2 regions of the Streptomyces zhihengii genome follow, and region 1 is predicted to be linked to the other one. Evidence: riboswitches for the same ligand, from Rfam matches in the RefSeq annotation. Region 1 holds a riboswitch; the other holds the start of a gene.
The links. A riboswitch is a leader RNA that binds a small molecule or an ion and turns the genes downstream of it on or off. The one in region 1 is predicted to bind cobalamin.
Positions count from the first base shown of each region.

Region 2: linked by a shared signal. The riboswitch ahead of JE024_RS08825 (ABC transporter substrate-binding protein) and the one ahead of JE024_RS12000 (ribonucleoside-diphosphate reductase subunit alpha) in region 1 are both predicted to bind cobalamin.

Region 1 covers NZ_JAFEJA010000001.1:2,936,395-2,943,806, reverse strand. Annotated here, with positions in the region: gene def (peptide deformylase) at 1-508, shown strand, start outside; gene JE024_RS12010 (D-Ala-D-Ala carboxypeptidase family metallohydrolase) at 751-1,488, shown strand; gene JE024_RS12005 (ribonucleotide-diphosphate reductase subunit beta) at 1,556-2,578, opposite strand; gene JE024_RS12000 (ribonucleoside-diphosphate reductase subunit alpha) at 2,569-4,923, opposite strand; cobalamin riboswitch at 5,061-5,185, opposite strand; gene JE024_RS11995 (GNAT family N-acetyltransferase) at 5,250-5,747, opposite strand; gene mctP (monocarboxylate uptake permease MctP) at 5,845-7,412, opposite strand, start outside.
Region 2 covers NZ_JAFEJA010000001.1:2,166,481-2,173,892, forward strand. Annotated here, with positions in the region: gene JE024_RS08815 (ABC transporter ATP-binding protein) at 1-494, opposite strand, end outside; gene JE024_RS08820 (FecCD family ABC transporter permease) at 722-1,735, opposite strand; gene JE024_RS08825 (ABC transporter substrate-binding protein) at 1,732-2,772, opposite strand; cobalamin riboswitch at 2,833-3,036, opposite strand; gene JE024_RS08830 (LacI family DNA-binding transcriptional regulator) at 3,132-4,175, opposite strand; gene JE024_RS08835 (glycoside hydrolase family 43 protein) at 4,268-6,001, opposite strand; gene JE024_RS08840 (carbohydrate ABC transporter permease) at 6,026-6,937, opposite strand; gene JE024_RS08845 (carbohydrate ABC transporter permease) at 6,981-7,412, opposite strand, start outside.

The DNA of each region.
Region 1 (7,412 bases):
CAACCCCGTGCTCCACAAGGAGTGCAAGGACGTCACGGAGTTCGGCGACGAGCTCGCGTCCCTCATCGACGACATGTTCGCCAGCCAGCGCACCGCCGAGGGCGTCGGGCTCGCCGCCAACCAGATCGGCGTCGACCTCAAGGTCTTCGTCTACGACTGCCCCGACGACGACGGCGTCCGTCACACCGGTGTCGTCTGCAACCCGGTGCTGGAGGAGCTCGCCCCCGAGCAGCGCAACCTCGACGACTCCAACGAGGGCTGCCTCTCCGTCCCGACCGCGTACGCCTCCCTCGCCCGGCCCGACTACGCGGTGGTGCGCGGCCAGGACGCCCAGGGCAACCCGATCAAGGTGCGCGGCACCGGGTACTTCGCCCGCTGCCTCCAGCACGAGACGGACCACCTGTACGGCTACCTCTACATCGACCGGCTCTCCAAGCGGGACCGCAAGGACGCGCTGCGGCAGATGGCCGAGGGCACCCCGCGCTACGAGGTCGTCCCCAACGACTGACGCGTACTCCCGCCGCGCTCGATCACGGCGGCAGCGGCCGAAGGGCCCCGCTCACCAGGAGCGGGGCCCTTCGGGTGTGCCGGGGGCGCGGCGCCGGGCCGGGGGCTGCGCGTCCGCCGGCGGGGCGCCTCGTCGCCGGATGGTCATGGAGAGGTCAAGTCTCAGTATTCCGTGGGGTGTTGACGCGCGTAGCGTGTCACGCCAGTCTCGTGCGTACACAGCTTTCACAACAGGGAGACGCAATGCTGAGACGAACGGCACGACTTCTGTTGTCCATGGTCATGCTCGCTGTCGCCGGGCTGGCCGGTGTCGTCGCCACCGCCGGATCGGCACAGGCGGACGGCTGCTACACCTGGGGCAGGACGCTGAACCAGGGCGCGACCGGCGCCGATGTCACGCAGCTCCAGATCCGGGTCGCCGGCTACCCGGGCTACAACTCCGTCCTCGCCATCGACGGCTCGTACGGCCCGGCCACCGCGGCCGCCGTCAAGCGCTTCCAGGCCGCCTACGGGCTGGCCGCCGACGGTGTCGCCGGACCGAACACCTTCAACAAGATCTACGCGCTGCAGGACAACGACTGCACGCCGATCCACTTCACCTACGCCGAGCTGAACAACTGCAACTCGACGTGGGCGGGTGGCGCGGTGAGCGCGGCCACCGCCAAGTCGAACGCGCTGCGCACCATGTGGAAGCTGGAGGCCCTGCGCCACGCGCTGGGCGACCAGCCGATCCGGGTGACCAGCGGATTCCGGTCGACCTCCTGCAACAGCGCGGTCGGCGGAGCCTCCAACAGCCGCCACCTGTACGGTGACGCGGCCGACCTCGGCTCCGGCCCCCACTCGCTGTGCACGCTGGCCAAGCAGGCCCGCAACCACGGGTTCAACGGGATCCTGGGCCCGGGCTACCCCGGTCACAACGACCACGCGCACGTCGACCACCGCCCCAGCAAGTACTGGTCCGCGCCCACCTGCGGCGTCTGACCGGACACACCCGCGGCCCGCGCCTCCCCCCGTGGGCGGCGCGGGCCGCGGTGTGCCGGGCGCGGGATCAGAAGTCGTCGTCGAAGGCGACCGAGCCCTCCACGGCGACCTGGTAGGCCGAGGGGCGCCGCTCGAAGAAGTTCGTCAGCTCCTGCACACCCTGCAACTCCATGAACGAGAACGGGTTCTCGGACCCGTACACCGGAGCGAAGCCGAGACGCGTCAGCCGCTGGTCCGCCACGCACTGGAGGTACTCGCGCATCGATGCCGTGTTCATGCCCGGCAGTCCGTCGCCGCACAGGTCGCGGCCGAACTGGAGCTCCGCCTCCACGGCCTCCTTCAGCATCTCGGTGACCTGGCGGCCCAGTTCCTCGTCGAAGAGTTCCGGCTCCTCCTTGCGGACGGTGTCGACGACCTCGAAGGCGAAGTTCATGTGCATCGTCTCGTCCCGGAACACCCAGTTGGTGCCGGTCGCCAGACCGTGCAGCAGCCCGCGGGAGCGGAACCAGTAGACGTAGGCGAAGGCGCCGTAGAAGAACAGGCCCTCGATGCAGGCCGCGAAGCAGATCAGGTTCAGCAGGAAGCGGCGGCGGTCCGCCTCGGTCTCCAGCCGGTCGATCTTCTCCACGCTGTCCATCCAGCGGAAGCAGAACTCCGCCTTCTCGCGGATGGACGGGATGTTCTCCACCGCGGCGAAGGCCGCCGAACGGTCCTCGGGATCGGGCAGATAGGTGTCCAGCAGCGTCAGATAGAACTGGACGTGCACGGCCTCCTCGAAGAGCTGACGGCTCAGGTACAGCCGCGCCTCCGGCGAGTTGATGTGCTTGTACAGCGTCAGCACCAGGTTGTTCGCCACGATCGAGTCGCCCGTCGCGAAGAACGCGACCAGCCGGCCGATCATGTGCTGCTCACCGGGGGTGAGCTTGGCGAGGTCGGCGACGTCCGAGTGGAGGTCGACCTCCTCCACCGTCCAGGTGTTCTTGATCGCGTCCCGGTAGCGCTCGTAGAAGTCGGGGTAGCGCATCGGGCGCAGCGTCAGTTCGAACCCGGGATCCAGCAGGTTCTTCTCGGCGGGGGTGGTCACTGGCATGCCTCGCAGGACTCGGGGTTTTCGAGGGAGCAGGCGACGGCATCCTCGGGTGTCGCCTGCGCGGGTACGGGAACGGCGGCGGACGCGGCGCGGGCGATCCGGGTCGCCGGGCGCGAACGCAGGTAGTACGTCGTCTTCAGGCCCTGCTTCCAGGCGTACGCGTACATCGACGACAGCTTGCCGATGGTCGGCGTCTCCAGGAACAGGTTCAGCGACTGGCTCTGGTCCAGGTACGGAGTCCGGGCCGCGGCCATGTCGATCAGGCCGCGCTGCGGGATCTCCCAGGCCGTGCGGTACAGGGCGCGGACCTCCTCGGGCACCCACCCGAAGCCCTGGATCGAGCCGCCCGCGTCACGCAGCGCCTCACGGGTCTGCGCGTCCCAGACCCCGAGCGCCTTCAGCTCGTCCACCAGGTACGAGTTGACCTGGAGGAACTCCCCGGAGAGCGTCTCGCGCTTGAAGAGGTTGGAGACCTGCGGCTCGATGCACTCGTAGACGCCCGCGATCGAGGCGATCGTCGCCGTCGGCGCGATCGCCAGCAGCAGCGAGTTGCGCATGCCGGTGGCGGCGATCCGGGCGCGCAGCGCCTCCCACCGCTCGGGCCAGGCGCGCTCGGTGCCGTAGTGGTCGGGGTGCAGCACACCGCGCGCGGTACGGGTCTTCGACCAGGCGGGCAGCGGGCCGTGGCGCTCGGCGAGGTCGGCGGACGCCTCGTAGGCGGCCAGCATGATCCGCTCGGCGATCCGCGTCGACAGGTCCCTCGCCGCGGGGGAGTCGAACGGCAGCCGCAGCTTGAAGAAGACGTCCTGGAGCCCCATCGCGCCGAGGCCCACCGGGCGCCAGCGGGAGTTGGACCGCCCGGCCTGCTCGGTCGGGTAGAAGTTGATGTCGACGACCCGGTCGAGGAAGGTGACCGCGGTCCGCACGGTCTCGTCCAGCCGCTCCCAGTCGATGCCGCCCGCCGCGGTGTCCACGAACGCGCCCAGGTTGACCGACCCCAGGTTGCACACGGCCGTCTCGCCGTCGTCGGTGACCTCCAGGATCTCGGTGCACAGATTGGACGAGTGCACGACCCGGCCCGCCTCCGCCGTCTGGTTGGCGGTGCGGTTGGCGGCGTCCTTGAAGGTCATCCAGCCGTTGCCGGTCTGGGCGAGGGTGCGCATCATCCGGCCGTAGAGGTCGCGCGCGGGCAGCGTCCTCGTGGCGAGGCCGGCCGCCTCGGCGGCGCGGTACGCGGTGTCGAAGGCGTCGCCCCACAGGTCGACCAGCTCGGGCACGTCGGCGGGCGAGAAGAGCGACCACGTGCCGTCGGTCTCCACCCGCCGCATGAACTCGTCGGGGATCCAGTGCGCCAGGTTGAGGTTGTGGGTGCGCCGGGCGTCCTCGCCGGTGTTGTCCCGCAGCTCCAGGAACTCCTCGATGTCCGCGTGCCAGGTCTCCAGGTAGACCGCGGCCGCTCCCTTGCGCCGGCCGCCCTGGTTCACGGCGGCGACGGAGGCGTCGAGCGTCTTGAGGAACGGCACGATGCCGTTGGAGTGCCCGTTGGTGCCCCGGATGAGCGAACCGCGGGCGCGGACACGGGAGTAGGAGATGCCGATGCCGCCGGCGTGCTTCGACAGCCGCGCGACCTGGTGGTACCGGTCGTAGATGGAGTCCAGCTCGTCCAGCGGGGAGTCCAGCAGATAGCAGGACGACATCTGGGGGTGGCGGGTGCCCGAGTTGAAGAGGGTGGGGGAGGACGGCAGGTATTCGAGCCGGCTCATCAGCCGGTACAGCGCGCCGACCTCGTCCAGGGCCCGCGGGCCGTCGTCCTCGGCGAGACCGGCCGCGACCCGCAGCAGGAAGTGCTGGGGCGTCTCGACGACCTTGCGGGTGAGGGGGTGCCGCAGCAGGTAGCGGCTGTAGAGGGTGCGCAGGCCGAAGTAGCCGAAGCGGTCGTCGGCCACCGGGTCGATCAGCGCGTCCAGCCGGGCGGAGTGCCGCGCGACGAGGGCCGCCGTGCGGTCGGCGATCAGGCCCTCGCGGTGTCCCACCGCAACCGACGCCGAGAACGACACGGCACCCTCGCCCGCGGCCTCCTCGGCGATGGCACGGGCCAGCAGCCGGGCGGCGAGCCGGGAGTACGCCGGGTCCTCGGAGATCAGACCGGCGGCGGCGTCGACGGCCAGGGAGCGCAGCTCGGCCTCGTCGGAACCGCTGTGGCGGCCGCGCAGCGCGGCGGCGGCGACCCTGCCGGGGTCGGTGTCGGGCAGGTCGGCCGTCAGCTCGGTCAGGGTCCGCAGCAGTGCGGTGCCGGGGCCGTCGTGCTGCGTGGCCGATACCGGATCGGCGGGCGCGATGGTCACGGTGGTGCTCTCCCTCGCTCGGCTCCGAACGGCGCGAGGAGGTGGCAGGGCCGTGGCGGGACATGCCGGGACGGCACCGCGCACGGCGTCCACCGGCCCAACCGCGAGGCCCGGACGTCTGGGCACCCGGATCGGTCGAGCCGGGCGCACCGTCGGCAGGTCCTCGGACTCGCGGGTACGACAAAGCGCACCACAGCACACCGTTGCGGGACAGTTCCGGATTCGCACCGGATTCCCCTGCGGCGACAGCGAGATGAGCATACATGTGGGGGCGGGGTGCTGAGTGTGCCCCCACATGTTGTGTCCCCGGCGTGCCGCCGAGGGGTTCAGAGCTCCAGCGCGTACGTCAGCAGCGGAACCGACGGGATGGGCGACCAGTCGCGATCGGGGGTGCGGACGAAGCCCATCCGGCCGTACACGCGGTGCGCCGTGTGCATCGCCGACTGCGTGGACAGCACCAGCCGCGCGCGTCCCAGCGCCCGCGCCCGGTCCACGCAGACCCGCACCAGCGCCTCGCCCGCGCCCCGTCCGCGGGCCTCCTCGGCGACGGCCAGGGTGCGGAACTCGGCCTCGCCCGGCCCCGCGACATCGGCGTAGGGCCCGGGCTCCGGGACGAACGCCACACCGCCGAGGAGCCCGCCGCCCTCGTCCACGGCGACGTAGACCTCGGTGTGCGCCGCCCGCCCCGCGACGTCCCGCAGGACCTCCAGATAAGGGTCCTCCTCCCCGAAGTCGAGGAGGCCGCCCCGCAGGTACGCCTGCGCCGTCAGTTCCCCCAGTGGCCCGTACTCGCCCGGCTCGATCCGCCTGATGGTGATGTCCATGCCGGGCAGTGTGCATCAGGCGACGGCGGAGGGCCGCCGCATTTCCCCGCGCGGGCGCGGGGTGCGACGGCCCTCCCATGGCCGGTGGAGCGGTGGTTCAGTGACCGCCGGGCGCACCCGCGGTGGCGGGCGGGAGCTCGGTCTTGACGCCCGGGTCGCCCGAGTCCGCGGTGTAGTCGGACGGGCTGGTCTCGTCGACGCCGTCGGGGGCCTTCAGGGCCCGCAGGACGAAGGTGAGGACCACGGTGACCACGACGTTCAGCACGAAGGCCGTGAGGCCGATGTAGCCGATCTCGCCGATGCCGGGGATCTCGGCCGAGGAGCCGCCGAAGTGCTTCTGGGTGGGGCTCGCGACCCCGTAGGCGGCGGCCGTGCCGTAGACCATGCCGACGGCCCAGCCGCCGATCAGCGCCCAGCGGTGGAACCAGCGGGTGAACAGACCGCCCACCAGGGCCGGGAAGGTCTGGAGGATCCAGATGCCGCCCAGGAGCTGGAAGTTGATCGCCACCGTCTTGTCCATGGTGAGGACGAAGGCGAGGGCGCCGACCTTGACCAGCAGCGAGACCAGCTTGGAGACCTTGGTCTCCTGGGCCGGGGTCGCGTCCGGCTTGAGGAAGTCCTTGTAGATGTTGCGGGTGAAGAGGTTCGCCGCGGCGATGGACATGATCGCGGCGGGCACCAGCGCGCCGATGCCGATCGCGGCGAAGGCCACGCCCGCGAACCAGTCGGGGAACATGTTCTCGAACAGCTGCGGGATGGCGAGCTGCCCGTTGGCCACGTTGACGCCGGCCGCGATCGCCATGAATCCGAGCAGCGCGAGCAGGCCCAGCATCAGCGAGTACAGCGGCAGGATCGTGGTGTTGCGGCGGATCACCTCACGGCTGCGCGAGGAGAGCGTCGCCGTGATCGAGTGCGGGTACATGAACAGCGCCAGTGCGGAGCCCAGGGCGAGGGTGGCGTAGCCCCAGTGCCCGGCGTCGCCGGGCGCGAGCGCGCCGACGGGCTTGCCGGTCGCCTCGTTGGTCTGCGAGAACTTCTCGCTCGCCGCGGAGAAGATGGCGTCGAAGCCGCCGAGCTTGATCGGGATGTAGATGATCGCCACGGCGATCACCAGGTAGATCAGGGTGTCCTTGACGAAGGCGATGAGCGCCGGCGCCCGCAGACCCGAGGAGTAGGTGTACGCCGCGAGGACACCGAAGGCGATCAGGATCGGCAGGTCCTTGATGAACCAGTGGGTGTTCTCGCCGCCGCCCACGCCCATGACGTCCAGCACGGCCTGGATGCCGACGAGCTGGAGGGCGATGTACGGCATGGTCGCGAGGATGCCGGTGACGGCGACCGCCAGCGACAGACCCTTGGAGCCGAACCGGCCGCGGACGAAGTCCGAGGTGGTCACGTAGCCGTGCTTGTGGGAGACCGACCACAGGCGCGGCAGGAAGGTGAAGATCAGCGGGTAGACCAGGATGGTGTACGGCACGGCGAAGAAGCCGGCCGCGCCCGCCGCGTAGACGGCCGCGGGGACGGCGACGAAGGTGTACGCCGTGTAGAGGTCGCCGCCGAGCAGGAACCAGGTGACCCAGGTGCCGAACGAGCGGCCGCCGAGGCCCCATTCGTCGAGGCTGTTCTCGTTCTCCGCCTTGCGCCAGCGCGCGGCGAGGAAGCCCA
Region 2 (7,412 bases), 770 kb from region 1:
TTGGTCGGCTCGTCGAGCAGCAGCTCGCGGGGTTCCTGGGCGAGGGCCCGGGCGATCTGGGTGCGCTGGCGCTCGCCGCCGGAGAGGGTGTGCCAGGACTGGGAGGCGCGGTCGGCCAGCCCCGTGCGCGCCAGGGCGGCCTCGACGGCGGCGCCGCCCGACGCGGGGGCCGGCGACCAGGCGCGGCGGTGCGGGATCCGGCCGAGGGCGACGACGTCACGGACGGTCAGCTCGGTCTGCGTGTGGGCGTGCTGTTCCACCGTCGCGACACGTCGGGCGACGGTGCGCCGCCCCACCTCGGCGAGCGGGCGCCCGTCGAGCGTGACCACGCCCGAGGTGGGGGCGAGCACGCCCGCGAGCAGGCGGAGCAGGGTCGACTTGCCGGCCCCGTTGGGCCCGAGCAGGCCGAGCGTCTCCCCCGGGCGCAGGGTGAGGCCGACGCCGTCGACGACGAGACGTCCCCCGGTGCGCCGGGTGACCCGCTCCGCGCCCAGCCCGACGGCCTCCCGCGGACCCGGCTCGCGCCGCCCCGGCTCCCGCCCCGCACCGTCGCCGTCACCGCGGTCCGCGGCGGGGTCGTGCCCGGCGGCCTTGCCGCCGCGGGCCGCAATGCCCGCACCGCCGGCCGCACCACCGGCCGTGCCGACGCGGGCCGCCGCGTCCGTGCCGGTGCGCGGGGCGGCAGCCGTCTCGTCCGGGCCCCGGCGGGAGCCCGCGGCCGTCACGCCGTCCTCCGGCCGCGGTAGAGCACGGCCACGAAGGCCGGCACACCGATGAGCGAGGTGACCACTCCCACGGGAACCTCCTGGGGATCGAGGACGGTCCGGGCCGCGGTGTCCACCCAGACCAGGAACACGGCGCCGGCGAGCGCCGTGACGGGCAGCAGCCGGGCGTGCCCCGCGCCGGTGAGCGCGCGGGTGGCGTGGGGCAGCACCAGGCCGACGAAGCCGATCGCCCCGGCGCTGCTGACCAGCGCCGCGGTGAGCAGCGCCGTGGCGCACAGCAGCACCAGGCGGGCGCGGGCCACCCGCACGCCGAGCGAGGCCGCCGCCTCCTCCCCGAACGCGAAGGCGTCCAGCGTGCGCGCGTGGCCCAGGCAGACGGCGAGGACGGCGGCGAGGACGGCCGAGCACAGCGCCACCTCGGACCAGCCGGCGCCGGCGAGTGAGCCCAGCAGCCAGAACAGGACGCCCCGGGTGGTCTCGGCGTCGGCCGATGTGAGCACCACGAACGAGGTCAGCGCGGAGAAGAGCTGCATGGCGGCGACGCCGGAGAGGACGACCCGGTCGGTGCTGCCGCCGAGGCTGTGGCTGAGCCCGAGGACCAGGCCGAAGGAGAGGAGTGCGCCGAGGAAGGCGCCCGCCGACAGGGACACCGCCCCGCCGCCCACCCCGAGGACGACCACCGCGACGGCGCCGGTGGAGGCGCCGGAGGAGACACCGAGGACGAACGGGTCGGCCAGCGGGTTGCGCAGCAGGGACTGCATGACCGCGCCGCACAGGGCGAGTCCGGCACCGCAGACGGCGGCCAGCAGGGTGCGCGGCATCCGCAGGTCCCAGACGATGCCGTCGCGCAGCGGGGCGAGCGTGGTCTCCCCCGCGCCGAGCCGGGCGGCGACGGAGGCCCACACGTCGGCGGTGGAGATGTCGGCGGGGCCGATGGTCACGGCGGTGGCGATCGAGGCGGCCAGGGCCAGCAGCCCTCCCCCGGTCAGCAGCGCGATGCGCCCGGTCACCCGGCGAGCCCGAGCTCGCGCAGCCCGGCGGCGACCTGCTCGATGCCCTCGACGGTGCGCAGGGACGGGTTCATCGCCTGTCCGCTGAGCAGGATGAAGCGGTTCTCGCGGACGGCGGTCAGGTTGCGGGTGGCGGGGTCGCCGCGCAGGAAGCGGATCTTGGCGGCCGCGCTCTCGGCGGTCTGGGACTTGCGGGTGAGGTCGCCGAGGACGATGACGTCGGGGTCCCGGTCGGCGACGGTCTCCCAGTTGATCTGGGGCCATTCGTCGTGGGTGTCGGTGAAGGCGTTGCGGGCGCCGACCGCGCGGGTGATGGCGCCGGGGGCGCCGCAGCAGCCCGCCAGGTAGGGGGACTGCGCGTTGGCGAACCAGTACATGAGGGAGACGTCCGCGGCGTCCAGGCCGGCGGTGGCCGCGCGCACCCGCTCCTGGAGCCGGGCGACGAGGTCCTCGCCGCGTTCCTCGACACCGAAGGCGCGGGCCAGGTCGCGTATCTCGCCGTACACGTCGGCGAGTTCGAGGGGGCGGCTGCGGGAGCCGTCGCCGCCGGCCGCGTTGTCCTTGCCGGCGGCGCAGTCGGTCGGCGAGACGTAGACGGGGACGCCGAGCTTCTCGAACCGCTCGCGGGTGGCGACGCCGCCCTTGCCGACGGTGGACTCGAACGAGGCGGTGACGAAGTCGGGTTCGGCGTCGAGCACCTTCTCGAACGAGGGGTTGTTGTCGGCGAGGCGCGGGACGGAGGCGTTCGCCTTCTCCAGGCCCTTCATCACGGGGTCGGTCCAGGTGGCGGTGCCCGCGAGCCGGTCGGCCAGGCCCAGGGAGAGCAGGATCTCGGTGGTGCCCTGGTTGAGGGAGACCGCGCGGGCGGGGGGCGCGGTGAGTGTGACGCGGTGACCGCAGTTGTCGACGGTGCGCGGGTATCCGCCGGCGGACGCGGCGCCGCCGGGGCGCTCGTCACCGCCGCCCGCGCCGCACGCGGTCAGCAGCAGGGCGGGGAGGAGCAGGAGGGCGGTGGGACGGAGGGTGTTACGGGGCACGAGGTCGCCTCGGGGGTCGGGGCTCGTACGCGGAGCCTGGCCTGTGGGTCCCTTCCCGCGGGGCGCGGGAAGGTGCCAGCAGGTCTTCGGACTCGGGTTCGTCCGGACGGAGCGCCTTCCCGGGAGGTGTGCCGGCCGTGCGGCCGTACGGTCTCCCAGTGGCGTGAGTGCCCCGCCCGTCCCCCTCACCGCTGCGCGTCAGTTCCGGATTCGCACCGGATTCCCTGGCCGTGGTGTGGCTCGACTGGCCCCGGCAGGCTATCAAGGCCCCGGAGGCGGCCCGCCGTGGCGTCGGTCACGCCCGCTCCGCGCCGTGGCACGGGCCGCGGGGCCGGGGCGGGGGCTCATGTGCGGTGCCGTCAGGAGGCGTCGCGGGGCCCGGCGGTGCTGCCCCGGACGACGAGCTGGGTGGCGAGTTCGAGGCGCAGGTGCTCGGCGGGCTCGCCGTCCATGATGCGCAGCAGGGTGTTGGCCGCCATGGCGGCCATGTCGAGCAGGGGCTGGCGGACGGTGGTGAGCGGCGGGTGGGTCCAGCGGGCGACGGGCAGGTCGTCGAAGCCGACGACGCTCATGTCCCCGGGTACGGCGAGGCCGCGGGCCCGCAGCACCTCGAACGCGCCGAGCGCCTGGAGGTCGCTGGCGGCGAAGACGGCGGTGGGCGGCGGGCTGCCGTCGGCCTCGGCGCGGTCGAGCAGCCGGGCCGTCTCGGCGCGGCCCGAGGCGTCGTTGAACTCGCCGTGCGGCACCCACTCCTCAGGCACGGGGAGTTCGGCCTGCTCCATGGTGGCCCGGAAGCCGTCGGCGCGGGCCCTGCTGCACAGGACGTGGCGCGGGCCCGCGAGGTGCGCGATCCGGGTGTGGCCCTGGGCGATCAGGTGCTCGGTGGCGCTGACCGCGCCGGCCCAGTTGGTGGCGCCGACGGTGGGCACGAGGGCGTCGACGCTGCCGACCGGGTCCACCAGGACGAACGGGACGTCCATCGCGGTGAGCCGGCGGCGCTGCTGGGGGGTGAGTTCGGAGACGACGAGGATGGCGCCGTTGCTGCGGCGGGCCGCCATCTGGTCGATCCACTCGCGGGTGTCGGAACTGCGCCCGTGCACCGCGGAGAGGACCATGCTGGCGCCGGCGGCGTGGAGCACCTCGTCGACCCCCCTGATGATCTCGACCGACCAGAGGCTGTCGAGTTCGTTGAGGACGAGGTCGACGACGGCCCCGCGGCGGCGCGCCGGGCGGCGCTGGTAGCCGAGCCGGTCCATGACGGCCTCGACGCGTTCCTTGGTGTCCGTGGACACGTCGGAGCGTCCGTTGAGGACCTTGGACACGGTGGAGACGGAGACGCCGGCCTCTGACGCGACGGTGTTCAGGGTGATCCTGCCGGTGTCGTCCGGGTGCTCGGCTGTCATCCGTTCCGTTTCCGTTCGGTGGTGTGTCGGGGGTGGTGCTGCCGCTCCGGGAAGCCTATGGCCTTCCCGGAGCGGCCGGGCGCCGCGCCCGCTCAGTGCTGTTCGCCGGGGCCGGCGGGGGTTTCCCGGTACTCGGCCCAGTCGAAGTCGGCCGGCATCCGGTCGCCGGTGAGGTCCTGGGCGCACAGGCCGGCGTGGGCGCCGGTGAACCCCCAGGCGGTGTAGTGGCCGCCGGTGGGATCGCTGCGGGTGGCGCTCTCGTCGGAGAGGCGTGCCACGTCGAGTTCCGGGCCGAAGGGGCGCCAGGCCGTGCCGTCGTCCGGGCGCCAGGCGAAGCCGCCGTCCGCGCCGCGGACGGTGAGGCGGAGGTCGAGCGGGCCGTCGGGGACGCGCACCGGGGGTGCCGGTTCGGTGTAGTGGCCGTGGGTGCACACACCGGCCCGCAGGACCCGGCCGAGTGTCTCGTCCCAGGTCAGGTGGGCGTAGTGCCAGAGGGTGGAGTTGTAGTAGTGGACGATGCCGGCCATCTGGCGGGGCGTGCGCGGTGCGGCGTCGAGCCGGGCGGCGAACGTGAACGCCGGGGCCTGCTGGCGCCGGGCCAGCAGGCTCTGCCCGTGGGTGGATCCGAGCGACTGGCCGCCGCGCAGCCTGAGGTGTCCGGGCCGTTCGCCGAGGGTCAGCCAGGAGGGGTCGGGGTGCCGGCGCAGGGTCGACCAGTGGGCGGCCGGTGCGGGCAGGTCGAAGTCGTCGCGGGCGGGCGGCCCGGTGACGGGGTCGGGCGGCAGCGGGGGGCCGGGCACGGTGGTCCGGGGCGCCGCGGCGGCGGGGCCGGCCGGGCCCGCGGGCGGTTCGCCGCCGAGCCGGGGCCAGCCGTCGGCGGTCCACTCGACGCGCTGGAGCGCGGTCTCGCGGCCCATGACGCAGGCGCCGAGCGGGCTGAGGGGGCGGGCGGTGAGGTGGGCGAGGTACCAGTCGCCGTCGGGGGTGGCGACGAGGCTGCCGTGTCCGGCCTTCTGGAGCGGCAGCCGTTCGTCGCCCGCCGAGGTGAGCAGCGGGCCGGCCGGGTCGGCCTCGTAGGGGCCGGTGACGGCGCGGGACCGGGCGACGGTGGCGGCGTGCCCCCAGGAGGTGCCGCCCTCGGCGGTGAGCAGGTAGTACCAGCCGTCGCGCCGGTAGAGGTGGGGGCCTTCGGTGTGGGCGAGTTCGGTGCCGGTGAAGACGCGGTGGACCGGTCCGGTGGTGCGCCGCAGTGCCCGGTCCCATTCCTGGAGCAGGATGCCGGCGAAGGGGTGCCGGCCGGGGCGGTGGTCCCATTCCATCCACAGCGCCCAGCTCCGGCCGTCGCCGCCGGGGCCGTCGTCGTGGAAGAGCGACGGGTCGAAGCCGTGGGAGGGGAAGGGTGCGGGGTCGGACCAGGGGCCGTCGAGGGAGGGGGCGGTGATCACCAGGTTGCGGACGTCCTTGAAGGCGCCGGAGAGGTTGGTGACGTCGCTGTAGACGAGGTGGAACAGTCCGTCGGTGAAGGACAGGCAGGGTGCCCAGACGCCGCCGGAGTCCGGGCGTCCGGCCAGCTCGATCAGCCGGGGCTCGGTCAGCAGTCCGCCGAGCGGCCGCCAGTGGACGAGGTCGCGGGAGTGGTGGACGGCGACTCCGGGCAGCCACTCGAAGGTGGAGGTGGCGAGGTAGTAGTCCTCGCCGACGCGCAGCACCGACGGGTCGGGGTGGAAGCCCCGCAGTACGGGGTTGACGATGGTCGCCGCACGGGTGGCCGCGTGCTCGGGCCGTCCGGGCCGGTCCTGTGCGCGGGCTGTGGGCAGGGCGGTCATGGGTCTCCGTAGCATGGGGGGCGGTCAGCCCTTGACGGCTCCGGCCATCACGCCGGAGACGATCCGGCGGGCCAGGACGGTGAACACGGCGAGCACGGGCAGCACCGAGACGACGACTCCGGCGAGCATGAGCGTGTAGTCGGTGTAGTAGCCGGCGGCGAGCTGGTTGAGGGCGATCTGGACGGTGCCGTTCTCCGGCGGGAGGGCGATGAGCGGCCAGAAGTAGTCGTTCCAGGCGAACATGAAGGTGAACATGCCGAGCACGGTGGCGGTGGTGCGGACGCCGGGGACGACGACGTGCCAGTAGGTGCGCAGCAGTCCGGCGCCGTCCATGCGGGCGGCCTCGATCAGTTCGTCGGGGATGTTCTCCTCGATCGCCTGGCGCATCCAGAAGACGCCGACGGCGGAGACGAGCGCGGGCACGATGAGCGCGGAGAGCCTGCCGTACATGCCCATGTCGGTGACGAGCATGTAGAGCGGGATGATGCCGAGCTGGGTGGGGACCATGACGGTCACCACGACGCACACCAGGAGCGCGTTGCGGCCGGGGAAGCGGAGTTTGGCGAAGGCGAACCCGGCGAGCGACGACAGCAGCACGTTGGACACGGCGGTGGTGGACGCCACGATCAGCGAGTTCCCGAGGGCCTGCCAGAAGGCGGAGAGTTCGAAGACCCGCTGGATGTTCTCGATCAGGTGGCCGCCGGGGACGAGGGGCGGTGTGGTGCCGGCGAGGACGGAGTTGTCGTCGTGCGAGGCGACGACGAAGCTCCAGTAGAGCGGGAAGACGGAGGCGGCGGTGATCGCCGCGAGCAGGGCGTAGGCGACGGGTCCGGCGCCGTCGAGCCGGTGGGGGCCGCGGCGCGCGGCGGTCCGTGGCCCGGAGCGGCGGCGGTCGGCGCGGACGGCGGACGGCCTGGTGGGTGCGGTGACGGCCATGTCGGGTTCCTCTGATGACGAAAAGGGGCGGCGTCGGGCGGGGTCAGCGGCGTTCGGAGCGGCGGGCGAGCAGGAAGTTCACCGCGGCGACGACGGCGATGACGAGGAAGAGCACCCAGGAGACGGCCGAGGCGTAGCCGGCGTCGTTGTTGATGAAGCCGTACTTGTAGAGCATCAGCGTCAGCGTCTGGAACTGGTGCTCGGCGCCGCCCTCGGCGTTGCCCTGCTGGTCGAAGAGGAAGGGCTCGGCGAAGAGCTGGAGGCCGCCGATGGTGGAGATGACGACCGTGAAGACGATGGTGGGCCGGATCGCCGGGAGGGTCACCTTGCGGAACGTCAGGAAGCGGGAGGCGCCGTCGATCTGGGCCGACTCGTACAGGTCGCGGGGCACCGCCTGCATGGCGGCGAGGAAGATCAGCGCGTTGTAGCCGGTCCACCGCCACATGACCATGAAGCTGATGGCGAGGTGCGAACT